Regions from separate parts of the Streptomyces sp. E11-3 genome, predicted to be linked through region 2. Evidence: predicted binding sites of a transcription regulator. Region 2 holds the regulator's gene; the other holds the start of a gene.
The links. Region 2 encodes HrcA, which represses chaperone genes, less so after heat shock. Its sites were predicted from a motif close to TTNGCACTCNGNNNNNCNGAGTGCNAA; they were not measured.
Positions count from the first base shown of each region.

Region 1: the regulator HrcA is predicted to act here: its motif matches at 5,255-5,281, upstream of groL (chaperonin GroEL).

Region 1 is NZ_JAZGRL010000003.1:129,364-149,157, reverse strand. It holds gene U9R90_RS30250 (Uma2 family endonuclease) at 1-40, shown strand, start outside; gene U9R90_RS30245 (alanine:cation symporter family protein) at 122-502, opposite strand; gene U9R90_RS30240 (alanine/glycine:cation symporter family protein) at 529-1,677, opposite strand; gene U9R90_RS30235 (alanine/glycine:cation symporter family protein) at 1,869-3,320, opposite strand; gene groL (chaperonin GroEL) at 3,504-5,129, opposite strand; gene U9R90_RS30225 (cold-shock protein) at 5,439-5,642, opposite strand; gene U9R90_RS30220 (MoaD/ThiS family protein) at 6,066-6,341, opposite strand; gene thrC (threonine synthase) at 6,400-7,710, opposite strand; SAM riboswitch class I at 7,728-7,873, opposite strand; gene U9R90_RS30210 (glucosyl-3-phosphoglycerate synthase) at 8,032-8,979, shown strand; gene U9R90_RS30205 (trehalose-6-phosphate synthase) at 9,057-10,475, shown strand; gene otsB (trehalose-phosphatase) at 10,574-11,443, opposite strand; gene U9R90_RS30195 (DUF3263 domain-containing protein) at 11,564-11,863, opposite strand; gene U9R90_RS30190 (ABC transporter substrate-binding protein) at 11,899-13,164, opposite strand; gene U9R90_RS30185 (SIS domain-containing protein) at 13,367-14,263, shown strand; gene arfB (alternative ribosome rescue aminoacyl-tRNA hydrolase ArfB) at 14,320-14,754, shown strand; gene U9R90_RS30175 (flavin reductase family protein) at 14,824-15,402, opposite strand; gene cdgB (diguanylate cyclase CdgB) at 15,758-17,482, shown strand; gene U9R90_RS30165 (carbohydrate-binding protein) at 17,581-18,552, shown strand; gene U9R90_RS30160 (class II fructose-bisphosphate aldolase) at 18,549-19,406, opposite strand; gene U9R90_RS30155 (hypothetical protein) at 19,553-19,794, opposite strand, start outside.
Region 2 is NZ_JAZGRL010000002.1:2,003,703-2,015,025, reverse strand. It holds gene U9R90_RS28260 (DUF3097 domain-containing protein) at 1-382, opposite strand, end outside; gene U9R90_RS28255 (MBL fold metallo-hydrolase) at 418-1,155, opposite strand; gene hrcA (heat-inducible transcriptional repressor HrcA) at 1,338-2,354, shown strand; gene dnaJ (molecular chaperone DnaJ) at 2,355-3,494, shown strand; gene U9R90_RS28240 (nitronate monooxygenase) at 3,763-4,839, shown strand; gene U9R90_RS28235 (16S rRNA (uracil(1498)-N(3))-methyltransferase) at 4,836-5,582, shown strand; gene U9R90_RS28230 (hypothetical protein) at 5,656-6,264, shown strand; gene U9R90_RS28225 (S41 family peptidase) at 6,408-9,611, shown strand; gene U9R90_RS28220 (helix-turn-helix transcriptional regulator) at 9,655-10,500, opposite strand; gene U9R90_RS28215 (MFS transporter) at 10,681-11,323, shown strand, end outside.

The sequences.
Region 1 (19,794 bases), on a different contig from region 2:
CACCCTGGACACCGCCAAACTCAAGGAGTACTCCCGCTGAGCCGCGCCACAACGCCGAAGGGCGGCACCCCCGGCAGGTGGGATGCCGCCCTTCGGCGGTTCAGGACAGGACAGGCGCGGGTCAGCGCACCGCGTCCGCCGTGGCCTTCTCCGTGTCGGAAACCGAGGCCGGCTCCCAGCACTCCACACCCTTCAGACCAGGCACGCGGTCCCGAGTGAAGACCGGGTCCAGGCCCGCCCGGCGCTGCGCCAGGTAGTCGTCGAGCAGCCGGAAGGCGATCACCGAGAGCGGGAGGATCGCGATCAGGTTGACCAGGACCATCGCGCCCATCGTGATGTCCGCGAGGTTCCAGACCACGCTGACCGAGCCCATCGCGCCGAGCACGGCGCAGGCCAGGACGAGACCGCGGTAGCCGGTCATGACCGACTTGCTGCGGGTGATGAACTGGATGTTGGACTCGCCGTAGTAGTAGTTACCGATCATGGAGCTGAAGGCGACCATGGATGTTGGACTCGCCGTAGTAGTAGTTACCGATCATGGAGCTGAAGGCGACCATGAAGACTGGACTCGCCGTAGTAGTAGTTACCGATCATGGAGCTGAAGGCGACCATGAAGACGACCACGGTGAGCATGTGTCCGGCCCACCCGCCGAGCGCGGAGTTGAAGGCGGACTGGGTGACGTCCGCACCGCCGCGGGTGCCCAGCGTCGGGTTGGCGCTGAGGATGACCAGGGCGGTCATGGTGCAGATGACCAGGGTGTCGAAGTAGACGCCCAGGGTCTGGACCAGGCCCTGCTTGACCGGGTGCGAGGTCTCGGCCGCGGCCGAGGCGTTCGGGGCCGAGCCCATGCCGGCCTCGTTGGAGAACATGCCGCGCCGTACACCCTGCAGGATCGCCGTACCGACCGCACCGCCCGCGACCTCGCGGAAGCCGAACGCGCCACCGATGATGTCGGCGAACATGCCGGGGACCGAGGTGATGTTGAGCAGGACGACGACCAGGCCGAGGAGCAGGTAGACCGTCGCCATCACCGGGATCAGGACCTGGGTGACCGAGGCGATCCGCTTCACGCCGAAGAACACCGCGAGACCGAGCAGTACGGCCAGGATGATGCCGAGCACCGGCGTGAACCAGGCCGCGTCGACGCCGCCGAAGGAGCCGTCAGCGGCGACCGTGATCGTGTTCGACTGCACCGCGGTGAGGACGAAGCCGAAGGTCAGGGTGATGAGGACGGCGAACAGGACGCCGAGCCAGCGCTTCCCGAGTGCGCGCTCCATGTAGTACGCGGGGCCGCCGCGGTACGTGCCGGGCTCCTTGCCGCGCGACTTGTACAGCTGCGCGAGGCAGGACTCGACGAACGCCGACGCGCCGCCGACCAGCGCCATCATCCACATCCAGAACACCGCGCCGGGACCACCCATGGTGATCGCGGTGGCCACACCGGCGATGTTGCCGGTGCCGATACGGGCGGCGGCCGAGATCGTGAAGGCACCGAAGGGGCTGACGCCGCTCTTCGGCTTCTCCTTGATGAGGCGGAACATCTCCGGGACCAGCCTCAGCTGGACGGCCTTGGAGCGGAGGGTGAACCAGAGGCCTGCCACGGCCACGAGGGGGATCAGCAGGTAGGTCCAGAAGGCATCGTTGATGTCAACGATCCAGGTGTTCAACGTGCTCATGCGAGGTGCGTCCCGGTCCTGTGGGTGGGGGATCGGTTCGGACGGCACGGTACGGATCGCGTACGTAGATGGCCGCCGACCGTGGAAGACGCGCTTCCACTTCTAACAAGTGACAGGACTCTAGGCAGGGACTTTGGTCCCTGCCCAGACCTCACAGCGGTGCGCTATCTCACACGGTGAGACGTCGCAGGTCAGGCTGGGCGCTTGGCGCGTTCGCCGTCGGCCGCCACCGGCTCCCAGCACTGCACGCCCGGCAGACCGGGAACGCGGTCCCGGGTGAACACCGGATCCAGGCCCGACCTGCGCTGCGCCTGGTAGTCGTTCAGCAGCCGGAGGGCGATCAGCGACAGCGGCAGGATCGCGGCCAGGTTGACCAGCGCCATGAAGCCCATGAAGACGTCGGCCAGGTTCCACACCACGCTCACCGAGCCCAGCGCGCCGAGGAAGACGACACCCAGGACCAGCGCGCGGTAGCCGATCAGCACGCTCTTGCCGCCGTTCATGAACTGGATGTTGGACTCGCCGTAGTAGTAGTTGCCGATCAGGGTGCTGAAGCAGAGCATGAACACGACGACGGTCAGGACATGTCCCGCCCAGCCGCCCAGGGTGTCCGAGAGCGCGTTCTGGGTGAGGTCGGCGCCCTGCCGCCCGGACAGCGCCGGGTTGGTGGTCAGGATGATGAACGCGGTCATCGTGCAGACCAGCATCGTGTCGAAGAAGACGCCGAGCGACTGGACCAGGCCCTGCTTGACCGGGTGTGTGACGTCGGCGGTGGCACCGGCGTTCGGCGCGGAGCCCAGGCCCGCCTCGTTGGAGAACATGCCGCGCCTGATGCCCTGCTGGATCGCCGCGCCGATCGCGCCGCCGGTGACCTCGCGGAGCCCGAAGGCGCCGCCCACGATGTCGGTGAACACGCGCGGTACGTCACCGATGTTCAGCAGGACGACGGCGGCGCCGAGCAGCAGGTAGACCACGGCCATGATCGGCACCAGCCAGCTGGTGACCGTGGCGATCCGCCGTACGCCGCCGAAGATCACCGCGCCGAGCAGCACCATCAGCGTCAGGCCCACGGCGGCCGGGAACCAGTCCGCGTCGCCGCCCGAGAGCGACCCCGAGGCCACCGCGACGATGGTGTTGGACTGCACCGCGTTGAAGACGAAGCCGAAGGTCGCCGTGATGGTGACCGCGAACAGCACGCCCAGCCAGGGCCGCCGGAGCCCGTACCGCATGTAGTACGCGGGCCCGCCGCGGAACGAGCCGTCCGCGCCGCGCACCTTGTAGAGCTGCGCGAGGGTCGACTCGACGAACGCCGACGCGGCGCCGATGAGCGCCATCATCCACATCCAGAACACCGCACCGGCCCCGCCGACGGTGATCGCGGTGGCCACACCGGCGATGTTGCCGGTGCCGACGCGGGCGGCCGCGGAGATGGTGAAGGCGCCGAAGGACGAGATCGGCTTACGTCCGTCGGCGCCGGGGGTCGGCTTGTCCCGCATCACGCGCAGCATCTCGGGGAACATCCGGAACTGCGCGCCTTGGGAGCGGAAGGTGAAGTACAGCCCCGCACCGACCACGAGGGGGATGAGCAGATAGGTCCAGAAGTAATCGTTGATGTTGACGATCACGGTGTCGAGCGTGTTCACGTACGGGACTTTAGCCGTGCAAAACACCCCTCAGCCGCCACAACAGGCCCTGGCCGACCAGTCGAGAGAAACGCCACAGAGGAGGGCCCGGGCACGCGACAGGGGCGGCACCCTCCCGAGGGAGAGCACCGCCCCTGCGTACCGCTAACCGCGTACGGCGTAGGACAGTTGATCCGCGAGGGATCAGAAGTCCATGTCACCGCCCGGCATGCCGCCCGGAGCGCCGCCGGGGGCGGCCTTCTCCGGCTTGTCGGCGATGACGGCCTCGGTGGTGAGGAAGAGCGCGGCGATGGACGCGGCGTTCTGCAGCGCGGAACGCGTGACCTTCGCCGGGTCCAGGATGCCCTCGGCGATCATGTCGACGTACTCGCCCGTGGCGGCGTTCAGACCGTGGCCGACGGCCAGGTTGCGCACCTTCTCCACGACGACGCCGCCCTCAAGGCCGCCGTTGACGGCGATCTGCTTGAGCGGGGCCTCCAGGGCGAGCTTCACGGCGTTGGCGCCGGTCGCCTCGTCACCCTCGAGCTCCAGCTTCTCGAAGACCGAGGAGGCCTGCAGCAGGGCCACGCCACCGCCGGCGACGATGCCCTCCTCGACGGCCGCCTTCGCGTTGCGAACGGCGTCCTCGATGCGGTGCTTGCGCTCCTTGAGCTCGACCTCGGTGGCGGCACCGGCCTTGATGACGGCCACGCCGCCGGCCAGCTTCGCCAGGCGCTCCTGGAGCTTCTCGCGGTCGTAGTCCGAGTCGCTGTTCTCGATCTCGGCGCGGATCTGGTTGACCCGGCCGTTGACCTGCTCGCTGTCACCGGCACCGTCGACGATGGTGGTCTCGTCCTTGGTGATGACGACCTTGCGGGCGCGGCCCAGCAGGTCGATGGTGGCGTTCTCGAGCTTGAGGCCGACCTCCTCGGAGATGACCTCGCCGCCGGTGAGGATGGCGATGTCGTTCAGCATCGCCTTGCGGCGGTCGCCGAAGCCCGGGGCCTTGACGGCGACGGACTTGAAGGTGCCGCGGATCTTGTTGACGACCAGGGTCGACAGGGCCTCGCCCTCAAGGTCCTCGGCGATGATCAGCAGCGCCTTGCCGGACTGCATGACCTTCTCGAGCAGCGGAAGGAGGTCCTTCACGTTGCCGATCTTGGAGTTCGCGATCAGGATGTACGGGTCGTCGAGGACGGCCTCCATACGCTCCATGTCGGTGGCGAAGTACGCCGAGATGTAGCCCTTGTCGAAGCGCATACCCTCGGTGAGCTCCAGCTCCAGACCGAAGGTCTGGGACTCCTCGACGGTGATGACGCCTTCCTTGCCGACCTTGTCCATGGCCTCGGCGATGAGCTCGCCGATCTGGGTGTCGGCGGCGGAGATGGAGGCGGTCGAAGCGATCTGCTCCTTGGTCTCCACGTCCTTGGCCTGCTCGAGCAGGGCGCCCGAGACGGCCTCGACGGCCTTCTCGATGCCGCGCTTGAGGGCCATCGGGTTGGCGCCGGCGGCGACGTTGCGCAGGCCCTCGCGGACCAGGGCCTGGGCCAGGACGGTCGCGGTCGTCGTGCCGTCACCGGCGACGTCGTCCGTCTTCTTCGCGACCTCCTTGACCAGCTCGGCGCCGATCTTCTCGTACGGGTCCTCGAGCTCGATCTCCTTGGCGATGGAAACACCATCGTTGGTGATCGTGGGGGCGCCCCACTTCTTCTCGAGGACGACGTTGCGGCCCTTGGGGCCAAGGGTGACCTTGACGGCGTCGGCGAGCTGGTTCATCCCGCGCTCGAGACCGCGCCGTGCCTCCTCGTCGAACGCGATGATCTTTGCCATGTGAAGTGGTCCTCCCGGACTGGGGTGGATGGTCGATGGACTGTGCGGCGCCCGCGACGGACGACCTGCGTGCCTGCGTGGTTCCTTGCCCCACCCGGCCAGCGGGCCTCGCCGACCCAGTCCTTCTGTCACTCTCACTGGGAGAGTGCTAACGCCAATGATTAGCACTCGACCCCTGCGAGTGCAAGCGACTACAGCAGATACCGGGCGCGGTCCAGGCGCGCTCGCCAGGACGCACGAGAGGCCCGTACCCCGTCAGGAGTACGGACCTCTCGTGTGTGAGTGCGTCGGTGGTCGATCGCGCCGAGATCAGACGGCGAGCTTGACCATGTCCGCCTGCGGACCCTTCTGGCCCTGCGAGATCTCGAATTCGACTCGCTGACCCTCTTCCAGGGTGCGGTACCCGTCCATCTGGATCGCGCTGTAGTGGACGAAAACATCCGCACCACCGTCGACCGCGATGAAGCCGTACCCCTTCTCCGCGTTGAACCACTTGACGGTGCCCTGAGCCATGCCTAACTCCCCTATTACTGGCCCTTGCGCGGATCCGCACTTCGCGAATCCGGGTCAGACCTCACTCCCCAGAACAGGTGGGGGTGTGCGCCGGAACGCGTCGACCGCGGCTGAATGTATCTGCCCAACTGCCCTCTGCAACAGGTCAATCGGACGAGAAATCTGGGCACGCCTGATCGGAAATACCTGGAGAATTCGACACAGTCGGGGCAAGTCGGGCCAGGCAAAAGGAACGCAAGGTACAAATGGCGGCGTCACTTTGGCTGCTTCTTATCGGCATGCCGGGCACTTCTCATATGCTCTCGGCACACTCATCGCGCAAAGCGGAGCAGTATTCCCAACTGTACCGCGCTCAACCATGCAGAATCACCCCCTCCGCTTCTTGCGGAGGGGGTGATTCTGTCGGTTCGGACCGGCGGCGGGTCAGCCGCCCGCGACGGCCGGGATGATGGAGACGCCGGCGCCGTCCGGCGTGGCCGTCTCAAGGCCCTGCTCGAAGCGCACGTCGTCGTCGTTCACGTACACGTTCACAAAGCGGCGCAGCTTGCCCGTGTCGTCCAGGACGCGGGCGCCGATGCCGACGTGCTTCTTCTCCAGGTCGGCGATGACCTCGGCGAGGGTCGCGCCCTCGGCCGAGACCTCGGACTCGCCGCCCGTGTACGTACGCAGGATGGTGGGGATGCGGACCTTGACGCTCATGGGGTGTTCAGCCTTTCGGAATTCGGGGGGTCGGCGGTGCCGGCGGTCGGCGAGCCGCTCAGCGGGCCAGCCCGGCGTCGCGGAACGCGTCCAGGCTCGGGCGGATCGTCGCGGTCGGACCGGTCGTCGGAGCCACCGCGTCCAGCGTCTTGAGGCCGTCACCGGTGTTCAGTACGACCGTGCTCAGCGCCGGGTCGAGCACGCCGGCCTCGATCAGCTTCTTCGTCACGCCGACGGTCACCCCGCCCGCGGTCTCCGCGAAGATGCCCTCGGTCTGCGCGAGCAGCTTGATCGCGTCGACGACCTGCTCGTCGTTGACGTCCTCGACCGCGCCGCCGGTGCGCCGCGCGATGTCCAGCACGTACGGGCCGTCGGCCGGGTTGCCGATGGCGAGCGACTTGGCGATGGTGTTCGGCTTCTGCGGCCGTACGACGTCGTGCCCGGCCTTGAAGGCGGCCGAGACCGGCGAGCAGCCCTCGGCCTGGGCGCCGAAGATCTTGTACGGCTTGTCCTCGACCAGGCCCAGCTTGATGAGCTCCTGCAGGCCCTTGTCGATCTTCGTGAGCTGGGATCCGGAGGCGATCGGGATGACGATCTGGTCGGGCAGCTGCCAGCCGAGCTGCTCGCAGATCTCGTACGCCAGGGTCTTGGAGCCCTCGCCGTAGTACGGGCGCAGATTGACGTTGACGAAGCCCCAGCCCTCGCCCAGCGGGTCGCCGATGAGCTCCGAGCAGAAGCGGTTGACGTCGTCGTAGTTGCCCTCGATGCCGACCAGTTCGCCGCCGTACACCGCGGCCATGACGACCTTGCCCTGCTCCAGGTCGTGCGGGATGAACACGCAGGAACGGAAGCCGGAGCGGGCGGCGGCGGCGCCGACGGCGCCCGCGAGGTTGCCGGTCGAGGAGCAGGACAGGGTGGTGAAGCCGAAGGCGCGGGCGGCCTCGACGGCGATCGCCACGACCCGGTCCTTGAAGGAGTGGGTCGGGTTGCCGGAGTCGTCCTTGATGAACAGGCCGCCGGTGACACCCAGTTCACGGGCGAGGTTGTCGGCCTTGACCAGCTTGGTGAAGCCGGGGTTCAGATTCTGCTTCTCGGCGACGTCGGCCGGGACGGGCAGCAGCGGCGCATAGCGCCAGATGCTGTTCGGACCCGCCTCGATCTGCTTGCGCAGGCTTTCGGGGTCACCGGTCGGCAGGTCGTACGCGACTTCGAGCGGGCCGAAACACAGCTCACAGGCGAAGATCGGGCCGAGCGCGAAACGCTCGCCGCATTCGCGACAGGAGAGGGCGGCGGCGGGACCGAGCGAGACGGTCGCGGCGGGGGTGCCAGTGGTGTCGGCAGTGGTTGCTTCGACAGATTGCACAGCCATGGAGGCGAGGCCCTTTCTCCTCATCTTCCTTACGACGCACTTCGCCGTAAGACGGATTTGGCACCTTCCCTAGTCAGGAGCCTCGCTTCGCGACACACGAGCACTGACTGGAGGGTTGCCGGGGCTTCAACGGGCCGTATCCCTCTGCCCCTCTGGATGAGCGGTATGAAGTTGTGCGCTGGACGGCCCCCGACATGCGACGGTCATCCGCGTTGTTCAAGACTGTAACCGAAGGCCCTGACACTTGAGATAGTCGTCCGAACCGCGAGATGGATCACATGCATACCCCACGTACACCTCACTTCCAGGGGGACCTCGAACGTGCTCGATGAGGTGGAGCGCTGGCTGACCAGGCGTTCCTGGTCCGTGTCCGACCGCTCGCTCGATGAACTGCTGGCTGCCAAGGCACGACACGGCAACCGGGTCAGTGTCGTCCTGCCCGCGCTCGACGAGGAGGAGACGGTCGGCGAGATCGTCGCCACGATCCGGCGCGAGCTGATGACGCGCGCCGTCCCGCTCGTCGACGAGCTCGTCGTGGTCGACTCCGGGTCGAGCGACCGTACGGCCGCGGTGGCCGCCGCCGCGGGCGCCCGCGTGGTGCACCGGGACACGATTCTGCCCCGAATACCCGCGCTGCCCGGCAAGGGCGAGGTGCTGTGGCGCTCGCTCCTGGTGACCAGCGGCGACATCGTCTGCTTCATCGACGCGGACCTGCGCGAGTTCTCCGCGGACTTCGTCACCGGGATCGTCGGACCGCTGCTCACCGAGCCCGATGTGCAGTTCGTGAAGGGCATGTACGACCGTCCGCTCGGCGAGGCGACCGGCCAGGGCGGCCGGGTGACCGAGTTGGTGGCACGGCCGCTGCTCAACCTCCACTGGCCACTCCTCGCCGGTTTCGTGCAGCCACTGGGCGGCGAGTACGCGGCCCGCCGCTCGCTGCTTGAGCGGCTGCCGTTCCCCGTCGGGTACGGCGTGGAGCTCGGGCTGCTGGTGGACGCGCTGCACACGGTGGGTCTTGACGCGCTGGCCCAGGTGGATATCGGGGTGCGCAAGCACCGGCACCAGGACGGGCGGGCGCTCGGCCGGATGGCCGCGGCGATCTACCGGACCGCGCAGCTGCGGCTGGCCCGCGGACATCTCGTACGCCCCAGGCTGACGCAGTTCGAGCGGGGCGCGGACGGGTTCGAGCCGCTGACCCACTCGGTGGACACGGAGGAGCGCCCGCCCATGGAGGACATCGTCGAGTACACGACCCGGCGCGTAGCGTGACACGTCCGAGTGCGTCGGCCTTCCAGCTTCGGCCTTCCGCACGTTTGAACCATTACGCCACGGGCTAGGTAGGGCGCATGTCTTCCGAGCACCACGCACGGCACCACGCCCAGGTCCTCGTCGCCTCCAACCGCGGACCGGTCTCGTACGCCGTACGCGACGACGGCACGCTCGACGCAAAGCGCGGCGGCGGTGGGCTGGTCTCCGGGCTCTCCGCGATCGGCCCCGACACGGACGCGCTGTGGGTCTGCGCGGCGCTGACCGACGGGGACCGGGAGGCGGTACGGCGCGGAGTCGGTGAGGCGGGCGTGCGCATGCTCGCGATCGACGCCGAGGTGCACGCCGACGCGTACAACGGCATCGCCAACTCGGTCCTGTGGTTCGTCCACCACCTCCTCTACCAGACGCCGCTGGAGCCCGCCTTCGGCTCGGAGTTCCGGCGCCAGTGGGCCGCGTACGAGGCCTACAACCGCGCCTTCGCCGAGGCGCTGGCCGCGGAGGCGGCGCCGGACGCGGCCGTGCTCGTGCAGGACTACCACCTGGCCCTGGTGCCGGGGATGCTCCGCGAGCTGCGCGCGGATCTGCGGATCGGGCACTTCTCGCACACCCCGTGGGCGCCGCTCGACTACTTCCGGATGCTGCCGGACGACATCGCCGCGCAGCTGCTGCGGGGGATGCTCGGGGCGGACCGCCTCGCGTTTCTGACCCGGCGCTGGGCGGACGCGTTCGTGGGGTGCGTTTCGGGGGTGCTCGGCCCGGACGCGCTGGGCGCTACGCGGATCGGGGTGCACGGCCTGGGCGCCGACGCCGACTTTCTGCGGGAGCGGTCGCGGCGGGACGATGTCGAGGAGCGGCTCGTCGGCCTGCGCTCGCAGATCGGCACCGGTCCCTCCGGTGACGTCCGCAAGACCATCGTCCGGGTCGACCGCACCGAGCTGTCCAAGAACATCCTGCGCGGTCTGCAGGCGTACCGGCTGCTGCTCGAATCGCACCCCGAGTGGCGGGAGCGGGTGGTGCACCTCGCCTTCGCCTATCCGTCCCGGCAGGACCTGGAGATCTACCGCGCGTACACGGCGGAGGTCTCGCGGGTCGCCTCCGAGATCAACGAGACGTTCGGGACGCCTGGTTGGACCCCCGTCGTCCTGCACGTCAAGGACGACTTCGCGCGGTCGCTCGCGGCGTACCGGCTGGCCGACGTGGCGCTGGTCAACCCCATCAGGGACGGCATGAACCTGGTCGCCAAGGAGGTGCCGGTCGTCTCGGACGAGGGGTGTGCGCTGGTGCTGTCGCGGGAGGCGGGGGCGTTCGAGGAGCTGGGCGATGACGCGGTGGTGGTGAACCCGTTCGATGTGTCCGGTACGGCGGCGGCGCTGCACTCGGCGCTGGTGATGCCGTCCGCGGAGCGGGCGGAGCGCACGAAGCGGTTGGCCGCGGCGGCGACTTCGCTGCCGCCCGCGCAGTGGTTCTTGGATCAGCTGACGGAGCTACGCGGCTGAGGTCAGAAATTCAGCCCGGCCGGCGTTTGAGGCCAAAGGGGGTCTGGGGGCTTGCCCCCAGTTTCGGGAAGGGGCGGGATTGGGGAATCTTCCGTCTGTTACGGCAACCGCGACGCCAGCGCGCCCAGCAGCGCCACCACACCCGACGGGCCGTCGACCACCACGTCCGCCCGGTCCGCCAGCTCCGGCACCTCCTGGCTGCCGCTGCACACCAGGAGCCCCGCCACCCCCTCCCCCCGCAACTTCTCGACCGCCGCGAACGCCGCCAGGTCGCCGAGGTCGTCCCCGGCGTAGAGGACCGCCTCCGCGGACACCTCGCGGAGGTAGGAGGTGAGCGCCGCGCCCTTGTCGACGCCCGGCGGACGCAGCTCCAGTACGAAGCGGCCCGGCTCGACGACAAGCCCGTGCCGCTCGGCCAGCTCACCGAGCGGACCGCGCAGGGCTTCGAAGGCCGCGGAGGGATCCGCCGCACGCCGGGTGTGGACGGCGACCGCCCGCCCCTTCTCCTCGATCCAGGTGCCCCGCCACTCGCCCAGCTCGTCCAGGAAGCCCGGCAGCTCCGCGCGGACCGCCGCGACTCCGGGGTGCGGCTCGGGCGCCTGCACCTGCCCGGACACCGCGTCCCAGCGCTCGGCGCCGTAGTGCCCGAGCACCACCAGGTGCTCAAGCCCCGGCACCCCCGCGAAGCCGCCGTACCGTACGGCGACCCCGGCCGGACGCCCGGTCAGCACCGCGACCGAGCCGAGCTTCGGCGCCAGCTCGGCCAGCGCGGGGACGGCGTCGGGGTGGGCCCGCGCCTGCTCCGGGTCGGAGACGATCTCGGCGAGAGTACCGTCGAAGTCGAGAGCCACGACGGCACGCCGGGGCCGGTCGAGGAGCGCGGCGAGCCCCTCGCGCCCGGCGGCGGTCACGGGCGTCGGCAGGTCAGACGCGGGGTCGGACGAACGGGAGTGCGGTTGGCTGCCCATGCCCCGACCCTATCCAGCTACGGCCGGGCGCACGCCCCGCGTACGGACGCATATGCGGGGCGTCGGCGGGCCGCGCCGCCGGGACCGATCAACGCCGGGACCAATCAACGCCGGGACCAATCAGCGCCGAGCCCGCCGCGCGTCCCGCAGCCGCCGCAGCCGGTTCACCGTCACCGGGTCGTGGGCCTGGGCACGCGGGTCGTCTATGAGCGCGCCGAGCAACTGGTAGTAGCGGGTGGGCGAGATGCCGAGCCGCTCCCTGATGGCGCGCTCCTTGGCCCCGGCCCCCGGCCAGCTCTGCCGCTCCACCGCGAGCACGGCGGCATCGCGCTCGCAGAGACCGGAGGAGCCGGAGCGTTCGGAGGGACCGGAGCGTTCGGAGGGACCGGAGCGTTCGGAGGGACCGGTCTGTTCCGTCATACCCAAACCGTAGCCGCGCCCACTGACAGCCCCGCCTAGCCCGCGCTGTTGTCCGCCGCCACCGCCGCGTTCTGCATCTCCTTGAGGGTCGTCACCGGGTCGCCGCCCCGCTCGACCGTCGCGCCGATCCTCTTCTTGATGTCCGCGCTCACCTTCGCCCAGGACGTCTTGCCCACCGGGTAAAGCTCCGACGTCGGCAGCTCCTCCAGGAACGCGCGCAGCGCCTTGTGCTTCGGATCGGCAGCCAGCGCCTCGGCCGCGGAACTGGTGACCGGCAGGATGTCGTAGCGGGCGGAGAAGTCCAGGACCTTCTCCTCGCTGTAGACGAAGTCGAGGAAGGTGCCGATCTCGTCGCGGTGGCCGTTCGCCTTGAAGGCCATCATCCAGTCCGCCACGCCCATGGTGGCCTTGGCCTTGCCGTTGACGCCGGGCAGCGGCACCATGCCGTACTTCACGCCGCCCTTCTCGGCCTGCTTCATCAGCGTGGGGTGGCCGTTGAGCATGCCGACCTCGCCACGCGCGAAGGCGTCGAAGGCCTTCTGCCGGTTGAGCTTCTGAGGCGGGACCGGGCCGGTCAGGTCCTTGGCGACCAGCTCGCTCTTCAGCCACCTGAAGGTGTCGATGTTCTGCGGCGAGTCCAGCGTGTACGTACCGATCTGGTCGGTGTAGCCGGAGCCACCGCTCAGCAGCCACTGCATGGTCTCGGCCTGCGCCTCCTCCGGGCCGAGCGGCAGCGCGAACGGCGTCTTCACCCCGGTGTCCTTCAGGGACTGGGCGGCGGCCGCGAGCTCGTTCCAGGTCGTCGGCGGCTCGACGTCGGCGGCCTTGAACAGCTCCTTGTTGTAGAAGAGCAGCCGGGTCGACGAGGCGAACGGGATGCCGTACTGGACCCGCTTGACCTCGCCCGCGGCGGTGAGCGGGGAGAGGAAGTCGGACTGCACGGAGATGGAGAGCAGTTCGTCGGCGGTGTACAGGCGGTCCTTGGCGGCGTGATCGGCGTAGGCGCCGATCTGCGCCATGTCGGGCGCCTCGCCCTTCTCGGCCATCTCGGCGACCTTGGCGTCGACGTCGGTCCAGGGCAGCACGGTGACCTCGACCTTGATGCCGGAGTTCTTGCTCTCGAACTCCTCGACCAGGTCGTCCCAGTACTTCTTGGAGCTGTTGTCCGCGCTGTCGCCGTAGTCGGCGGCCACGAGTTTGAGGGTCACCTCATCAGAACCGGTACTGCCGCAGCCGGCCAGCGTGGCCGTCATGCCCAGTGCGACTACCGCCGCGATCAGCCCTGTTGTCCGCCGGTGCACAGCTTTTCCTACTCTCATCTGTTTCAGTCGGTCCCCCCGTGACGTCCTGATTGTATGAACTGCGAGTTTTCCTGTTGTTCACAGGGAGGTCTACACCACCTCTGCCTGGAGGTCTACACCACTCGCACCGTTGCCCCTCGGTCGCCACGGCTGCTATGCACATCTCGTCCTGCCGCACCGCCCGTTCGAGGAGCCGCCGCGCATGTCCCGTACCGCAGCCGAAATAGCCACCCAGCCCACCTGCTGGCGCCGAGCGGCCAAGGCCGCCGCCGACTTCGACGGGCTGCCGCGACCGGGCGAGCGGGTCGCCGTCACCGGCTGCGGCACGTCCTGGTTCATGGCGATCGCGTACGCCGCGCTGCGCGAGGCCGCGGGCCAGGGCGAGACGGACGCCTTCGCCTCGTCGGAGTTCCCGGTGGGCCGCCCGTACGACCGGGTGGTGGCGATCACCCGCTCCGGTACGACGACCGAGGTGCTGTCCCTGCTCGGCGACCTGCGCGGCACCACCGCGACGGTGGCGCTGACCGCCGACCCCAAGACCCCCGTGATGGACGCGGCGGACCAGGTGGCGGTGCTCGACTTCGCGGACGAGGAGTCGGTGGTCCAGACGCGCTTCGCGACCACGGCCCTGGCCTTCCTGCGAGCCGGGCTCGGGGACGGCGTACCAGGTGTGAAGTCGATCGCCGAGGCCGCCGTCGACGCGGAGCTCGCGGTCACCGAGCCACTGCCCGAAGCCGTACTCGGCGCCGAGCAGTGGACGTTCCTGGGCCGTGGCTGGACGTACGGGCTCGCGCTCGAGGCCGGGCTGAAGATGCGCGAGGCGGCGGGGGCCTGGACCGAGGCGTACCCCGCGATGGAGTACCGGCACGGCCCGATCTCCATCACGGGTCCCGGCCGGGTGGCATGGATGTTCGGCACGCTGCCCGAGGGGCTCGCCGGTGACGTGGACCGCGTCGGCGGCCATCTGGTCGCCCGCCAGGACGCGGACCCGCTGGCCGACCTGATCCGCGCGCAACGCCTCGCGGTGGCGCTGGCCGAGGCGAAGGGCTACGACCCGGACCGCCCGCGGAACCTGTCCCGCAGCGTGATCCTGAGCTGAGAATCACGGCCGCCGGGCCGAAAACGGGGTGACGGGGGCCGGGGGCGCACGGAATCATGGTGCGCATGCCTGGTCCCTATGTCATCCGCGGTTCGGTCTCCCTGCCGGAGGCCGAGCTCGTCTGGCGTTTCTCCAGGTCGTCCGGGCCCGGCGGGCAGCATGTGAACACCAGCGACTCGCAGGTGGAGCTCCGCTTCGACCTGGCGAACACCTCGTCGCTGCCCGAGGTGTGGAAGCAGCGCGCCCTGGAGCGGCTCGCGCCCAAGCTGATCGGCGGAGTGATCGCGGTCCGCGCATCCGAGCACCGCTCGCAGTGGCGCAACCGCGAGATGGCGGCCACCCGCCTGGCCTCGCTGCTGGCCGAGGCGACCGCGCCGCCACCGAAGCCGCGGCGCGCGACGAGGATCCCCCGGGGCATCAACGAGCGGCGGCTGCGCCAGAAGAAGGCCCGCAGCGAGACGAAGCGGGGCCGCTCCGGCCGCGATTGGTGACGGAACCGATGGTGACGGGACCGATGGTGACGGGACCGAACCCCTCCCGGTCGGCCCGGCAGCCGGAAGTCAGCCCAACTGCCGGTACCGGCCCCGGAAGTACATCAACGGCCCGCCCTCCGCACTCGGCAGCGACGCGCTCAGCACCCGCCCGATCACCAGCGTGTGGTCCCCCGCCCGCACGATCTGCTCCGTACGGCACTCCAGGGTCGCCAGCGCACCGCCCACCAGCGGCGACCCGGACACCTCCCCACGGGCGTACGGGATGTCCGCGAAGAGCAGCCGGTCGCTGATCCGCCCCTTCATCGCGAACCGCCCCGCGATGTGCCGCTGGCTCTCGGCGAGCACCGAAACCCCCCACAGCGGCTGCTCGGCGAGCAGGTCGTCCATCCGGGAGCCCTCCCGCAGACTGACCATGACCAGCGGCGGATCGAGCGAGACGGACACGAAGGCGGTCGCCGTCATACCCACGTCCTCCCCCGCCGGCCCGTCGTCGGCCAGTGCTGCCTCGCGCGCGGTCACCAGCACCACGCCTGCGGCCAGCCGGGACATGGCGGCGCGGAAGTCGTCGTTGCTCACCCCATCAGGATGCACAGCGGGCTGCTCTGAGGGGTGGGGGACGCGTGGGACGGCAGGAGTCTTCAGCACGCCGGAAACGCTAGCCGCGCCGGACCCGACCCCGCATCGGGCCCTGGGCGGAGCCCGGTCCTAGGACCACAGCCCGAGCACGCGGCGCCTCCGCGCGCCGCTCCCACCCCACTCGCACGCCACCTTCACATACCACTGAGTTTGCGTTCAGAAAACGTACAGAGGCGCCCCGCACTCACTCCCCACCCCTTCACCCCTTCCTGTGACTTGAGTCACAGGACTCATATTTCGTTGACCCTGTGTACCGGGTGAGCTGCTCGCTGTGATTCAGTGGCTGAGGCCACGTGGGAGCCAACAGACACTGAGGACACTGCGAATCCTGGAGTTGCTGTCGAGGTCTCGGGGAGAGCGAAGCATGGAGACCGAGTCGGAGCCTTACGTCCGTCTTGCGACCCTGCGGCAGCTGCATCAGGTGGTCGCCGACCTGAACACGGCGCGAAGCCTGGCAGACACGCTGCAGACGGTCGCCGACGGCATCGTGAACGGCCTCGGCTATGAGCTGGCGTGTGTCAATCTCGTACGCCCCGACGGCGACCTCGTCGTCGCCGCCTTCGCAGGTAACGCCGCTGCCGAGGCGCTCATCACCGGCCGCGTGGGCTCCCGTGCCTCCTGGGAGCGCCGTCTGAGCATGGGCGAGGCGTGGGGCGACCTCCGCTTCATTCCGCACACCGAGGGCTGGGTACTCGACGACGACGACGTACCGCAGTGGTACACCGAGGGACCCGAGCCGCGGTTCGAGGACGAGTGGCATCCGTCGGACCGGTTGTTCGCGCCGATGTACGCGGCGAGCTCGGCCGGCGGCGAGCTTCTGGGCGTCATCGCCGTGGACCGGCCGCGCAACGGCCGCCTGCCGGGCGCCTGGGGCCGCGAGGCGCTCCAGATGTACGCGTTCCAGGCCGCCATTGCAATCAGTAACGCTCGCTTGCGGGCAAACATGCAACGCGCGTTGGTCAGACTCGAACGGGAACAGCAGGCGCTGCGGGCCAGTGAGGAATCCTTCCGGCAGGCCTTCGAGTACGCGCCGTCCGGCATGGCCATCGCCGAGATGGGCGGCGACCAGCACGGCCGGATCCTGCGCACCAACGACGCCCTGTGCCGCCTGCTCGGCCGCCCGGCGTCCGCGATGCGCCGCTATTCCTTCTCCGACCTCGTCCACCCCGAGGACATAGGCACCCTCCTCCGTACGTCCGCCGAGGGCGGGCGGGCCGAGCTGAGACTGGGGCGGCGGGACGGCACCTACCTCTGGGTCTCGATGCGGAACTCCGTGGTCGCCGACGCCGCCGACGGGCCGCGCTTCCTGCTCACCCACGTCGAGGACATCGAGGAGCGCAAGCGCCGCGAGCTGCAGCTCGCGCACCGCGCCTCGCACGACTCGCTCACCGGCCTGCCGAACAACGCCGAACTCCGCGCCCGGCTCGGCGCCCGCCTGTGCCGCCGCCCGCAGTCCGTGCAGCCCAGCGCGGTGGACACCCTGGACGCGGCGTACGGCGGCGCTCCCCTGGCGGCCGGCTACGACGTCACCGCGTACGACACCCACGCCTACCCCGCCCACGGCTACGACACGAACGGCTACGACACGGGCTCCCACCCCTTCGGCTCCGGCCTCGGGTCGGGCACCTACGACGAGGCGTTCGACCACCACGTACACACCGTCGCGCCCGAAGGGGACACCGACGACGGCACCAAGGGCCTGGCCGTACTCTTCTGCGACCTCGACGGCTTCAAGTCGATCAACGACCGCTTCGGGCACCACACGGGCGACGCCGTACTCATCGAGGTCGCGCGCCGACTGACCAACGTGGTCCGGGACGGCGACACGGTCGCCCGGCTCGGCGGCGACGAGTTCGTCGTCCTGGCCGACGGACTCGGCCGCGCGGACGCCCAGGACCTGGCCGTACGCCTGCGGAACGCGATCATCCCGCCGATCCGGGTGGACGGCAGGGCGGTCCGGGTCGGGGCCAGCTTCGGCATCGGATGGGCACACTGCGGGATGTCGGCGGAGGAAGTACTGCAGTCAGCTGACCAAAGGATGTACGTAGAGAAACGATCTCGTGCGAAGCAGCACAGGCGCGCGGGATAGTCGCAGGTCAGCGATGTCATGCCGGTAACAGCCCCGTGAAGTGTCACTCAGAGCGGGTAGGCTCGCCTGACACTCGACCTGTAAGAGGAGCGGTTGGCATGACGCCCGGCGACAACGGCGCGAGCAAGCCCGAGGACGACGACCCGTTCGGCTACCTGTACGCCGACGGCCAGGCCGCCGGTGCCACCCCACCGAGCGGTGGCGGCGGCTATGGCTACCCGGGCGGCGGCCGCTCCTACAACCAGGTCCGCACGGTCGGCGAGCGCCAGTACGGCCAGCCCCCACAGGCACCCGCGCACGCCCCCCAGATCCCAGGCCAGCAGCAGGCCCCCTCGTACAACCAGGCGCACTACGCCGCGCCGGAGACGTTCCCGGGTGGCCCTCCCGCCACTCCGCCGCAGCAGCCCGCCCAGGGCGGCGGCGGCCGGGGCCGCGGCCCCAACACCAAGATGCTGCTGATCGGCGCGCTGGCCGTGGTCGCCGCCGTGGTCATCGGCATCGGTGTCGCGGTCATCAACGGGGACTCGGGCGAAAAGGACGACCAGGCGGGCAAGGACGAGCAGAAGCAGACCCAGGGCCCGGCGGACACGGCGAAGCCGTCCGACGAGCCGTCGAAGGACGCGAAGGATCCTGAGGACGAGGTGGAGCTGCCTCAGTCCGACGCGAACTCCCTGACCCTGGCGGGCGGCGCCGTCACGGCGTCGGACGTCGACGGCGCGAAGGCCACCGGTGGCACGTATGTGGCGGGCCTCAACACGCCTGGCGCGTCGGCGACCTGGACGGTCAACGACATCCCGAAGAACGGCAAGTACACGCTGAACGTGACCTACGGCGTGCCGGGCAAGGACGCCAACACCACGCTCACGGTCAACGGCAAGGCGCACGACCGGCCGCTGAACATGGAGAACTTCGCCAAGGCCAAGGAAGGCGAATGGGAGCGGGGCTGGACCAACACCTGGTCCAACGTCCTTCTCACCAAGGGCACCAACATCATCAAGATCTCCTGCGAGACCGGCAACGCCTGCGAGGTCAACCTCGACCAGCTGTCACTCGAAAAGGGCTGGCGCTAGGCCCGGGAGCTGGTCAGCCCCAGGAAATGCGCCACCGTCCCGGCCATCGCCTCACGCGCCGGGGCGAGGTACTTCCGGGGGTCGACGGTCGACGGGTGGGCCTCGACGAAGGCGCGTACCGCGGCGGTGAACGCCGTGTTGAGGGCCGTGCCCACGTTGACCTTCACCATGCCGGAGGCGACGGCACGCCGTATCTCCGCGTCCGGTACGCCGCTTGAGCCGTGCAGCACCAGCGGGACCGGCACAGCATCCCGCAGCCGGGCGATCAACGCGTGGTCCAGGGCCGCCGTGCGCTCCGTCATCGCGTGTGAGGAGCCGACCGCGACGGCCAGCGCGTCCACCCCGGTCGCGGCGGCGTACGCGGCGGCCTCGGCCGGTTCCGTACGGACGCCGGGCGCGTGCGCGTCCAGCGGCGGTTCGCCCTCCTTACCGCCCACCTTGCCCAGCTCGGCCTCGATCCAGATGCCGCGCTCGTGGCCCCAGCGGACCGCGTCCGCCGTCGCCTTGACGTTGTCGCCGTAGCTCAGCTTCGAGGCGTCGAACATCACCGAGCTGAACCCCTCGGGGTGCGCGGCCCGCAGCAGTTCGACCGACTCGACGTGGTCCAGGTGGAGCCCGAGGCGGGCGGACGAGGCGCGGGCGACGGCGGCGGTGGCAGCGGTGATCGCGCCGAGCCTGCCGCCGTGGAACTTCACGGCGTTCTCGGAGATCTGCAGCACGGCGGGCGCGCCCGCCCGCTCGGCACCGGCGGCGATGGCCTCGGCGTGCTCCAGCGTGATGACGTTGAAGGCGGCGAGCCCGTGGCCCTTCTCCTGGGCCTCCGCGACGAGTTCACCAGTGCGGACGATCGGCATGCTGCTCCTCTGGATCTCAGCCCGCCGATGCTTGAGGCCGTCTTTGAGCCCGGTCGGCGAGGCCTTTCGGGAAGGGGGCGCGACCGAGCAATGGGTGAGGGGCGGCACGGTCGTAGAGAAACCATGACGCCCCTCAGTCCTTCAGGTCAGCCGATGGCCCAATCTGTGCACGAGTTCAGGTAGGTGTTTCCTTCATACCTAGCTACCTGTATGCCCCAGTCGAAGATACCCGAGCTGTTGATGGCGTAGGAGTTGTAATTGACGCCGCCGTTATTGGCACCGTTCGTATCCTTGTGCCACGCCCAGTTCTTCCTCACGCCGTTGACATCTTTGGTGATGAGTCGGGCTCTGGCGTGGTGCCCATCGGCCTTCGTGTCCGCGAAGGTCA
Region 2 (11,323 bases):
CGTCGCCCCAGACCCGCTCCACCAGCTCCGCGTCATGGCGGCCCTCCACATAGATCCGCCCCACACGGGCGACCCGGGCCCGCGCGCCGGGCACCGCGACCGAACCGGACGCGGTGCGGGTGGGGCGTACCGGCGCGGCGGCCGAGGGGCGGACCAGGGTGACCACCTGACCGTCCAGGAGGAAGCCGCGCGGGTCGAGCGGGAAGACCCGGTGCTTGCCGAAGCGGTCCTCCAGGGTGACCGTGCCCGCCTCGCAGCGGATCACCGCGCCGCAGAAACCGGTGGTCGCCTCCTCGACGACCAGGTCCCGGTCGGCCGGGATCTCCGGGACGGCCTGCCGCTTCTTCCAGGGCGGGGTCAGATCGGGGTGGTAGCTGCGCATCCGGCCGACGATAGGAAGAATCGCGGGTCAGGCGCTCACGACACGCCGAAGCGGGCCGCCAGCTCCTCGCGCTGCGCGTGGACAAACGCCGCATCCACCACAGATCCATGGCCGGGTACGTACGCCGCGTCCTCACCGCCCAGTTCCAGGAGCCGGTCCAGGGCGTGCGGCCACTGCGTCGGCATCGCATCGCGCCCGGCCTGCGGCGGACCCGACTCCTCGACCAGATCGCCGCAGAAGACGATCTCCGGGGCGGCGGAGCCGGCGCCCTGGACCAGGACCACCAGGTCGTGGCCGGTGTGACCGGGGCCGACGTTCGCCAGGAGTACCCGCACACCGCCCAGGTCGAGGGTCCACTCGGCGCAGACCAGGTGGTGCGGGTGCACCAGGAGGTCCACCGCCTCGGCCACCGCGGGCCGGTCCGCCCCATGACGTACCGCGTCCGCGAGGAGGTCGTCGCGGCCCCTGGCGAAGACCGCGTCCAGACCCACCGCGCCGTACACCTCCACGCCCGCGAAGGCCGCCGCGCCCAGTACGTGGTCGAAGTGCGGGTGGGTGAGGGCGAGGTGGGTGACCCGGCGCTCGCCGCCGAGCAGCCGCTGGGCCTGCGCTCTCACCTCGGCGCCCTCGCGCAGCGTGGACCCCGCGTCAATCACCAAGGCCGCCCTGTCACCCGCGACAAGGCCGACCGTGCAGTCCCAGATCGGCAGCCGCCGTCGGGCCACCGAAGGGGACAGTTGCTCCCAGTCCGGCTCTTCCCAAGTCAACCCCATGGGGAGACGCTAACCCCAGGCGCGCGGGGCGGCACGGCGCCGGACCGACCGCCCTTGCCGGGGTCGTACCCACCGGCCGTACACTGGCTGCGGGAATCTTGGCACTCGCCTGCGGTGAGTGCCAGGGGGAAAGCCGCAGCGGCGACCGGGGCCGCGGGGAAGACAGCTGGAGGTGTGCGCGGATGCTCAGTGAACGAAGGCTCGAGGTGCTGCGCGCCATCGTCCAGGACTATGTCGGCACCGAGGAGCCGGTCGGCTCCAAGGCGCTCACGCAGCGGCACCACCTCGGTGTCTCGCCCGCGACCGTACGCAACGACATGGCCGCGCTGGAGGAGGAGGGCTTCATCGCCCAGCCGCACACCAGCGCCGGGCGGATTCCGACGGACAAGGGGTACCGGCTCTTCGTCGACAAGCTCGCGGACGTCAAGCCGATGTCCGCGCCCGAGCGCCGCGCCATCCAGAGCTTCCTGGACCACGCGGTCGACCTGGACGACGTCGTGGCCCGTACGGTCCGGCTGCTCGCGCAGCTGACCCGGCAGGTCGCCGTGGTGCAGTACCCCTCGCTGACCCGCTCGACGGTCCGCCATGTCGAACTGCTCGCGCTCGCGCCCGCTCGGTTGATGCTGGTACTGATCACCGACACCGGCCGGGTCGAGCAGCGGCATGTGGACTGCCCCGCTCCGTTCGGCGAGACCTCGCTCGCCGATCTGCGGGCCCGGCTCAACAGCCGGGTCGCGGGGCGCCGTTTCACCGACGTACCGCAACTGGTGCAGGACCTGCCCGAGTCCTTCGAAACGGAGGACCGGGGCACGGTCTCGACCGTGCTCTCCACTCTCCTGGAGACCCTGGTCGAGGAGACCGAGGAGCGGCTGGTCATCGGCGGCACCTCCAACCTGACCCGCTTCGGGCACGACTTCCCGCTCGTGATCCGGCCGGTGCTTGAGGCGCTTGAGGAGCAGGTCGTGCTCCTCAAGTTGCTCGGCGAGGCCAAGGACTCGGGCATGACCGTACGAATCGGGCATGAGAATGCCCACGAGGGCCTCAACTCCACGTCCGTCGTGTCGGTCGGCTACGGTTCGGGCGGCGAGGCAGTCGCCAAGCTCGGCGTGGTCGGACCGACCCGCATGGATTACCCCGGAACGATGGGAGCAGTACGCGCAGTGGCACGTTACGTCGGACAGATCCTGGCGGAGTCGTAAGTGGCCACGGACTATTACGCCGTACTCGGCGTGCGCCGCGACGCTTCCCAGGACGAGATCAAGAAGGCTTTCCGGAGGCTCGCCCGCGAGCTGCACCCGGACGTCAATCCCGATCCCAAGACGCAGGAGCGCTTCAAGGAGATCAACGCCGCCTACGAGGTGCTGTCGGACCCGCAGAAGAAGCAGGTCTACGACCTCGGGGGCGACCCCCTGTCGCAGTCTGGCGGCGGCGGTGGCGCGGGCGGTTTCGGGGCCGGTGGCTTCGGCAACTTCTCCGACATCATGGACGCGTTCTTCGGCGCGTCGTCCCAGCGCGGGCCGCGCTCGCGTACCCGCCGTGGCCAGGACGCGATGATCCGGCTCGAGATCGAGCTGGACGAGGCGGCCTTCGGCACCACCAAGGACATCCAGGTCGACACCGCGATCGTGTGCTCGACCTGCTCCGGTGAGGGCGCGGCGCCCGGGACCTCGGCGCAGACCTGTGACATGTGCCGCGGCCGCGGTGAGGTCTCGCAGGTCACCCGGTCCTTCCTGGGCCAGGTCATGACCTCGCGGCCGTGCCCCCAGTGCCAGGGCTTCGGCACTGTGGTGCCGACGCCGTGCCCGGAGTGCGCGGGCGACGGACGGGTGCGCTCGCGGCGCACCCTGACGGTGAAGATCCCGGCCGGTGTGGACAACGGCACCCGGATCCAGCTGGCGGGCGAGGGCGAGGTCGGGCCCGGTGGCGGCCCCGCCGGTGACCTCTACGTCGAGATCCACGAGCTGCCGCACCCGGTCTTCCAGCGGCGCGGCGACGACCTGCACTGCACGGTCACCATCCCGATGACGGCCGCGTCCCTCGGCACCAAGGTGCCGCTGGAGACCCTGGACGGCATGGAGGAGATCGACATCAGGCCCGGCACCCAGTCGGGGCAGTCGGTCCCGCTGCACGGGCGGGGTGTCACGCACCTGCGCGGCGGCGGACGAGGCGACCTCATCGTCCACGTCGAGGTCCTCACCCCGTCGAAGCTCGACCCCGAGCAGGAACGCCTGCTGCGCGAACTGGCGGCCCTGCGAGGCGAAGAGCGTCCGACTGGGCAGTTCCAGCCGGGCCAGCAAGGGCTGTTCTCGCGCTTGAAGGACGCCTTCAACGGGAGATAGGCGCGGCTGCGGCCGGGGCTCCGGGGGTTGTCCCCCGGGGCAGCACAGTCAGCCGGGCCAGCAAGGGCTGTTCTCGCGGTTGAAGGACGCCTTCAACGGGAGATAGGCGCGGCTGCGGCCGGGGGCCCGGGGGTTGTCCCCCGGGGCAGCACAGTCAGCCGGGCCAGCAGGGGCTGTTCTCGCGGTTGAAGGACGCCTTCAACGGGCGCTGAGGCCCTAGCGGAATGTTCGATTCGGTGCTGTGTGGGGGACGTGACACGATGCTGACATGTCCTCCGCACTGACCGATCTCTGCCGGTACCCGATCGTGCAGGCCCCCATGGCGGGCGGCGCCTCCGCCCCGCCGCTGGTCGGTGCGGTGTGCGAGGCCGGTGGCCTCGGCTTCCTCGCGGCCGGGTACAAGACGGCCGACGGCATGTACCAGGAGATCAAACAACTGCGCGGGCTGACCGCCAGGCCCTTCGGCGTCAACCTCTTCCTGCCGCAGTCCGAGTACGCCGACCCGGCCGCCGTCGAGGTCTACGCGAACCAGCTCGCGGGCGAGTCCGCCTGGTACGAGACCCCGCTCGGCGAATACGCCTGCGGCGGGCTCGACGACGGCTACGACGCCAAACTCGCGATCCTCATCGACGACCCCGTACCGGTCGTCTCGTTCACCTTCGGCTGCCCGACCCGCGACGCGCTGGAAGCCTTCGCACGCGTCGGGACACTCACCGTCGTCACGGTCACCACACCCGAAGAGGCAGCCGCCGCGCAGTGGGCGGGCGCCGACGCGGTGTGCGTGCAGGGCATCGAGGCGGGCGGCCACCAGGGCAGCCACCGGGACACCCCGGCCTCCGACGGCAGCGGCATCGGACTGCTGTCCCTGATCGCGCAGGTACGCGAGACCGTACAGCTGCCGATCATCGCGACCGGTGGTCTGATGCGCGGCGCCCAGATCGCCGCGGCCCTCGCGGCGGGCGCCGACGCGGCCCAGCTCGGCACCGCGTTCCTGGCCTGCCCGGAGTCCGGTGCCCACGCCCTGCACAAACAGGCCCTGACCAACCCGCTGTTCGTCCGCACCGAACTCACCCGCGCCTTCACCGGCCGCCCGGCCCGCGGCCTGGTCAACCGCTTCCTGCGCGAACACGGCCCGTACGCCCCGGCCGCGTACCCCCAGGTGCACCATCTGACCAGCCCGCTGCGTAAGGCCGCGGCCAGGACGGGCGACGCGCAGGGCATGGCGCTGTGGGCCGGGCAGGGCCACCGGATGGCCCGCGAACTCCCGGCCGGGCAGCTGGTCGAGGTGCTGGCGGCCGAACTCACGGCGGCCAAGGCCGCGTTGATCGAGGGGAGCGCGTCATGACGGCGCCGGTGTTCGTGGTGGACGAGGTACCGGGCGGGCCCGAGTACGTCCTGGAGGGACCCGAGGGGCGGCACGCCGTCTCCGTGAAGCGGCTGCGCGCCGGCGAAAATGTCGTACTCACCGACGGCCGGGGCCGCTGGACCGAGGGCGTGGTGAAGGCCGCCGAGGGCAAGGACCGGCTCGTCGTGACGGACCTGACCGGCATCGAGGAAGAGCCCGAACCCACCCCGCGGATCACCGTCATCCAGGCACTCCCCAAGGGCGACCGCGGTGAACTCGCCGTCGAGACCATGACGGAGACCGGCGTCGACGTGATCGTGCCGTGGTCGGCGTCCCGCTGTATCACCCAGTGGAAGGGCGACCGCGGTCTGAAGGCGCTCGGCAAGTGGCGGGCCACCGCCCGCGAGTCGGGCAAGCAGTCGCGCCGGGTGCGCTTCCCGGACGTCGCGGACGCGGCAACGACCAAACAGGTTGCGGCACTTCTGGCCAAGGCCGACCTCGCCGCCGTCCTGCACGAGGACCGCGACTGCGCCAGCGAGCCCCTGGCCACCGCCGAACTCCCCACCTCCGGCGACATCGTGCTGGTCGTCGGCCCCGAAGGGGGCGTGTCCCCCGAGGAGTTGGCCCTCTTCGCCGAGGCGGGTGCCAGGCCGTACCGGCTGGGCCGCAGCGTGCTGCGCACCTCCACCGCGGGCACGGCCGCGACGGCCCTCCTGCTGGGCCGCACCGGCCGCTGGGCGTAACCCCGTCCGGCGCGAGAAGATCTGGCGACAATAGGGGTACCGCTCCACCGCCCCCGGTGGGATTCTGCCCCGTATGCGGGCAATGTGGCGTCACGTCAGGCGCGTACCCAGCCGCCGCCGTGGCCTGTACGCGGCCGGGGCGGTGACCGCCGCCGTCGTGGCCGTGACCGCGTGCGAACCCGTCGGGAGCACGATGTCCGCCACCGCGGTCGCGATCACCACCGACCAGGTCGGGACCAAGGCGCTGGAGCAGAAGAACATCGACGTGCAGTGGCTCAGCTGTTCGGCGACGCTCGGGGAGGGCGGTAAGACCACCCCCAACACGGGGGATCCCACTCCGTCACCGAGCGTACGGAGCGTGGCCACCGTCGACTGCCAGGGCAAGACCATGGACGACAAGGACATCACGATCACCGGCAAGGTGACGGAGGAGCTCGACGGCCGGTGCGTACGGGGCGACCTGACCGCCAAGGTCGACAACAGAGTCGTCTTCGAGGCCAACATGCTCGGCAACTGCGCGGCGACCACCGAGCCGCCCAGGACTCCGCCGGTCACCTACGAGCCGACCCCGACCAGCCCACCGGATGCCACCGAGCCGCCCGACGACCCGGCCAGGCCCACGGTCACCGTGACGGTGACCGCCGACCCGCCGCCCACCTGCGACTGCGCACCCGGCAAGTGACGGTGAGCCCCTGGGCCGCCCGGCGCCGGACCGCAGGCGACGCGCGAAGCGATAGCGGGCCGACATGCGAAGTGATCGCAGGGCGACGCGCGAAGCGATCGAACCACTGGCCGCAGCCCGGCCCGGCTGCCTAGGGTGACCTTGTGACGCACCCTGCCTACCTCCGGTTTCCGCATGTCCAGGGCGACTTGATCGCCTTCACCGCCGAAGACGACGTCTGGATCGCGCCCCTGGGCGGCGGCCGGGCCTGGCGCGTCAGCGCCGACAACACCCCCGTGAACCATCCGAGGATCTCCCCGGACGGCACCCGGGTCGCCTGGACGTCGACCCGCGACGGCGCCCCCGAGGTCCATCTCGCGCCCATCGACGGCGGCCCCGCCAAGCGGCTGACCCACTGGGGAAGTTGGAAGACCGCCGTACGCGGCTGGACCCCCGGCGGCGAGGTGCTAGCCATCAGCACCCACGGCCAGGCCTCACTGCGCCGCAGCTGGGCCCGCGCGGTCCCGCTGGACGGAGGGCCCGCGGCCACACTCCCGTACGGCCCGGTAGGCGACGTGGCCCACGGACCCGAAGGGCAGATCCTGCTGCTTTCGGCCACCATGGGGCGCGAGGCGGCCTTCTGGAAGCGCTACCGCGGCGGCACCGCGGGCAAGCTCTGGATCGGCGGCCCCGACGGGGAGTTCACACGGGTCCACGCAGACGTCGACGGGAACATCGAATACCCGATGTGGGTGGGGGAGCGCATCGCGTTCCTCTCCGACCACGAGGGCACCGGCGCCGTCTACTCGTCCCTTCCCGACGGCACGGACCTGCGCCGCCACACCCCCACCGACGGCTTCTACGCCCGGCACGCCGCCACCGACGGAACCCGCGTGGTGTACGCCTCCGCCGGTGGACTCTGGCTCCTGGACGACCTCGACGGCACCGAGCCCCGCCGCCTCGACATCCGCCTCGGCGGTCAGCGCACCGACCTCCAGCCGCACCCCGTACGGCCCGAGCGCCACCTCTCGGCCGCCGCGATGGACCACACCGGACGCGGCAGCGCGGTCTCCGTACGCGGCGGCATCCACTGGGTCACCCACCGCGAGGGCCCGGCCCGGGTACTCGCCGCCGAACCCGGCGTACGCGCCCGGCTGCCGCGCACCTTCCGCGTCGACGGCGACGAACACGTGGTGTGGGTGACGGACGCCGACGGCGACGACGCCCTCGAGTTCGCCCCCGCCACGGGCGTCGCACCCGGCGCATCCGTACGCCGGGTCGGCGCCGGACAGCTCGGCCGCGTCCTGTCCCTGGCCGTCGCCCCGGACGGCAGCCGCGCCGCCGTCGCCGCGCACGACGGCCGCGTACTGCTGGTCGAACGCGCGTCAGGCGACGTACGCGAAGTCGACCGCAGCGAGCACGGCGACGCCACCGGCCTTGTCTTCTCACCGGACTCCGCCTGGCTCGCCTGGTCGCATCCAGGACCCGACCCGCTGCGCCAGCTCAAGCTGGCCAACACCGCCGACCTGTCCGTCACCGAGGCCACCCCGCTGCGCTTCCGCGACTTCTCGCCCGCCTTCACGCTGGACGGAAAGCACCTCGCGTTCCTGTCGGCGCGCTCCTTCGACCCGGTCTACGACGAGCACGTCTTCGACCTGGCCTTCGTGGGCGGCAGCCGCCCGCACCTGATAACGCTGGCCGCCACCACGCCATCGCCGTTCGGACCGCAGCGCCACGGCCGCCCCTTCGAAGCCGCGGAGAAGGGCGGCCCCGAGGGTGAGGACGACACCCCGGCCACCCGGATCGACCTCGACGGACTCGGCGACCGCATCGTGCCGTTCCCCGTCGAAGCCGCCCGCTACACCACGCTCAGGGCCGCCAAGGACGGCCTGCTGTGGCTGACCCACCCGGTGCGCGGCGCCCTCGGCGTCTCCCGCGCCACACCGGACGACCCCGGCCCCAGGACGGTGCTCGTACGGTACGACCTGGCCCAGCAGCGGGTCGAGGAGATCGCCGCGGACGCCGACGACTTCTCGGTCAGCGGCGACGGCAAGCGGGTCCTGCTGCACACCGACGGCAAGGTCAAGGTGGTGCCCAGCGACCGCCGCCCGCCGAGCGACGACGACAGCGACAGCAACATCACCGTCGACCTCTCCCGCATCCGGCAGATCGTCGAACCCGCCGCCGAATGGCGCCAGATGTACGAAGAGAACGGCCGCATCATGCGGGACCACTTCTGGCGCCAGGACATGGGCGGCATCGACTGGACCGGCGTACTGGACCGCTACCGGCCCGTACTCGACCGGGTCGCCACCCACGACGACCTGGTGGACCTGCTGTACGAGGTACACGGCGAACTGGGCACCTCGCACGCCTACGTGGTCCCCTACGGCGGCTCGGGCCCGGCCAGCACCCGGCAGGGCCTGCTCGGCGCCGACCTGTCCCGGCACCCGGACGGCCTGTGGCGGCTCGACCGCATCCTGCCCTCCGAGACCTCCGACCCGCACGCCCACTCGCCGCTGGCCGCGCCCGGCGTCGCGGTCCGCGCCGGGGACGCCATCCTCGCCGTGGACGGCCGCCCGGTGGACCCCGTCACCGGCCCCGGGCCGCTCCTGGTCGGGGCAGCCGGGAAGCCGGTCGAGCTGACCATCTCGCCGTCCGGCGGCGGCGACCCCCGGCACGCCGTCGTCGTACCGCTCGCCGACGAGGAGCCGCTGCGCTACCACGCCTGGGTCGCCGACCGGCGCGCCTACGTCCACCAGATCTCCGACGGCCGCCTCGGCTATCTGCACGTCCCCGACATGCAGGCGCCCGGCTGGGCCCAGATCCACCGCGACCTGCGGGTCGAGGTGGCCAAGGAAGGCCTGATCGTCGACGTACGAGAGAACCGCGGCGGCCACACCTCGCAGCTGGTCGTCGAGAAGCTGGCCCGCCGGATCGTCGGCTGGGACCTGCCGCGCGGCATGACGCCCTCCAGCTATCCGGCGGACGCCCCGCGCGGCCCGGTCGTCGCGGTCGCCAACGAGTTCTCCGGCTCCGACGGCGACATCGTCAACGCCGCCATCAAGGCGCTCGGCATCGGCCCGGTCGTCGGCACCCGCACCTGGGGCGGCGTCGTCGGCATCGACAGCCGCTACCGCCTGGTCGACGGCACGCTGGTCACCCAGCCCAAGTACGCGATCTGGCTGGAGGGTTACGGCTGGGGCGTCGAGAACCACGGCGTCGACCCGGACGTCGAGGTCGTGATGGCCCCCCAGGACCATGTGGCCGGGCGCGACCCCCAGATCGACGAGGCGGTACGCATGGCCCTGGCCGTACTGACCGAGAACCCGGCGAAGTCCCCGCCGAGCCTGCCCGAACTGGGCTGACGGCGGGACACGTCGGCGGGGTGAGTGCGGCTTACGGCTGTGCTCACCCCGCCACCGGGTACAGCGAGCCTCGCCGCCCCTCGGGCGAGGCGAGCCACTCGACCTTCCGTGCCGTGTCGGTGTGCGGCTGCGGGGTGTGCAGCACGATCGACAGGTCCGGCCGGGCCGGGATCCGCAACTGCGTCGACTCGAAGAACAGCAGCCCCACCAGCGGGTGTTGAAGCTCCTTGGCCAGCAGCCCGCCCGGCGCGATGTCCCGCCGCTCCCACAGCTCGGCGAACTCGGCGCTCAGCTCCCTCGCCTCCGCGACGACCCGCGCGAAGCCCTCGTCGTCCGGGTGCTCGGAGCAGGCGGCGCGGTACTGCGCCACCACCTGCCGGGCGTTCGCCTCCCAGCTCTGCGAACGCTGCCGGTAGAGCTCGTCGGTGAAGAAGGCGAGCAGACAGTTCTGCCGACTGTCCGGGCGCATCCCGAGCACCGCCGCGGCCGCGTCGTTGTACATGACGCAGTTCCAGTACGCGTCCATGATGTGCGCCGGGTACGGCATCCAGGTGTCGATCAGCCGCCGCAGCCCGTCGCACATCTGCTGGTCGGCCGCCGCGACCTCCAGCACGGGCGGGTTGAGACCGGCCAGTACGTACAGATGGCGCCGCTCGGCGCTGCTCATCCGCAGCACCCGGGCGACCGCGTCCAGTACCTGCGGCGACACCGAGATATCCCGGCCCTGCTCCAGCCACTGGTACCAGGACGCGCCGACTCCGGCGAGCACCGCGACCTCCTCGCGGCGCAGCCCCGGCGTACGGCGGCGGGCTCCGCCGTCGGGGAGCCCCGCCTCGGCCGGGGTGACCCGCGCCCGACGGCTCATCAGGAACTCACGCAGCTCGCGCAGGCGGTGCGCCTTCCGCGCGGCACTGTCCTGGCCGGACTTCTCGTCAGATCTCCTGTCAGACCTCTCGACAGACCTCTCGGCGGTCTCCGCCACGTGGCTCTCCCTCCCCGGCTGGTGGTGTGACCACCAGCATAAGTAGCGGCTCCCCAGGGATATTCCGGCCGCCGGAGGCTGTGGACCATGACGACCGAAGCTCCTCCCACCACCGATGCCCCCACCACCCGGGCCGCCGCGCCACCTCACCTGAGTCCCCGCGCCAAGCTGGTCCTGTTCGTGCTGTGCGCCGCGCAGTTCATGGTCGCGCTGGACTTCTCCGTACTGAACGTGGCGCTGCCCGTGCTCGGCCGCGACCTCGGTATGAGCCACTCCGCACTCCAGTGGGCGGTCACCGCCTTCGCCCTGCCGTCCGGTGGGTTCCTGCTCCTCTTCGGCCGGATCGGCGACCTGTACGGCCGCCGCAGGCTCTTCGTGTCGGGCCTGGTGCTCTTCGGCGCGGCATCGCTGCTCGCCACCTTCGCCTGGGACCCGGCGTCGTTCCTCGCCGGGCGCGCCCTGCAGGGCCTCGGCGCGGCCGCCATCGTGCCCACCGGTATGTCCCTGCTGACCACCACCTTCCCCGAAGGGCCGCAGCGCGACCGGGCGCTGGGCATCAGCGGCACCCTGATGTCCCTCGGCTTCACGGTCGGCATGGTGCTCGGCGGCGTCCTGACCGACACGCTCGGCTGGCGCTCCACGATGGGTCTGCTCGCCCTGTGCGCCCTGGTCGTGCTGCCGCTCGCGCTCTCCCTGCTCACCGAGTCCCGCACCGCCGAGCGGCCGCGGC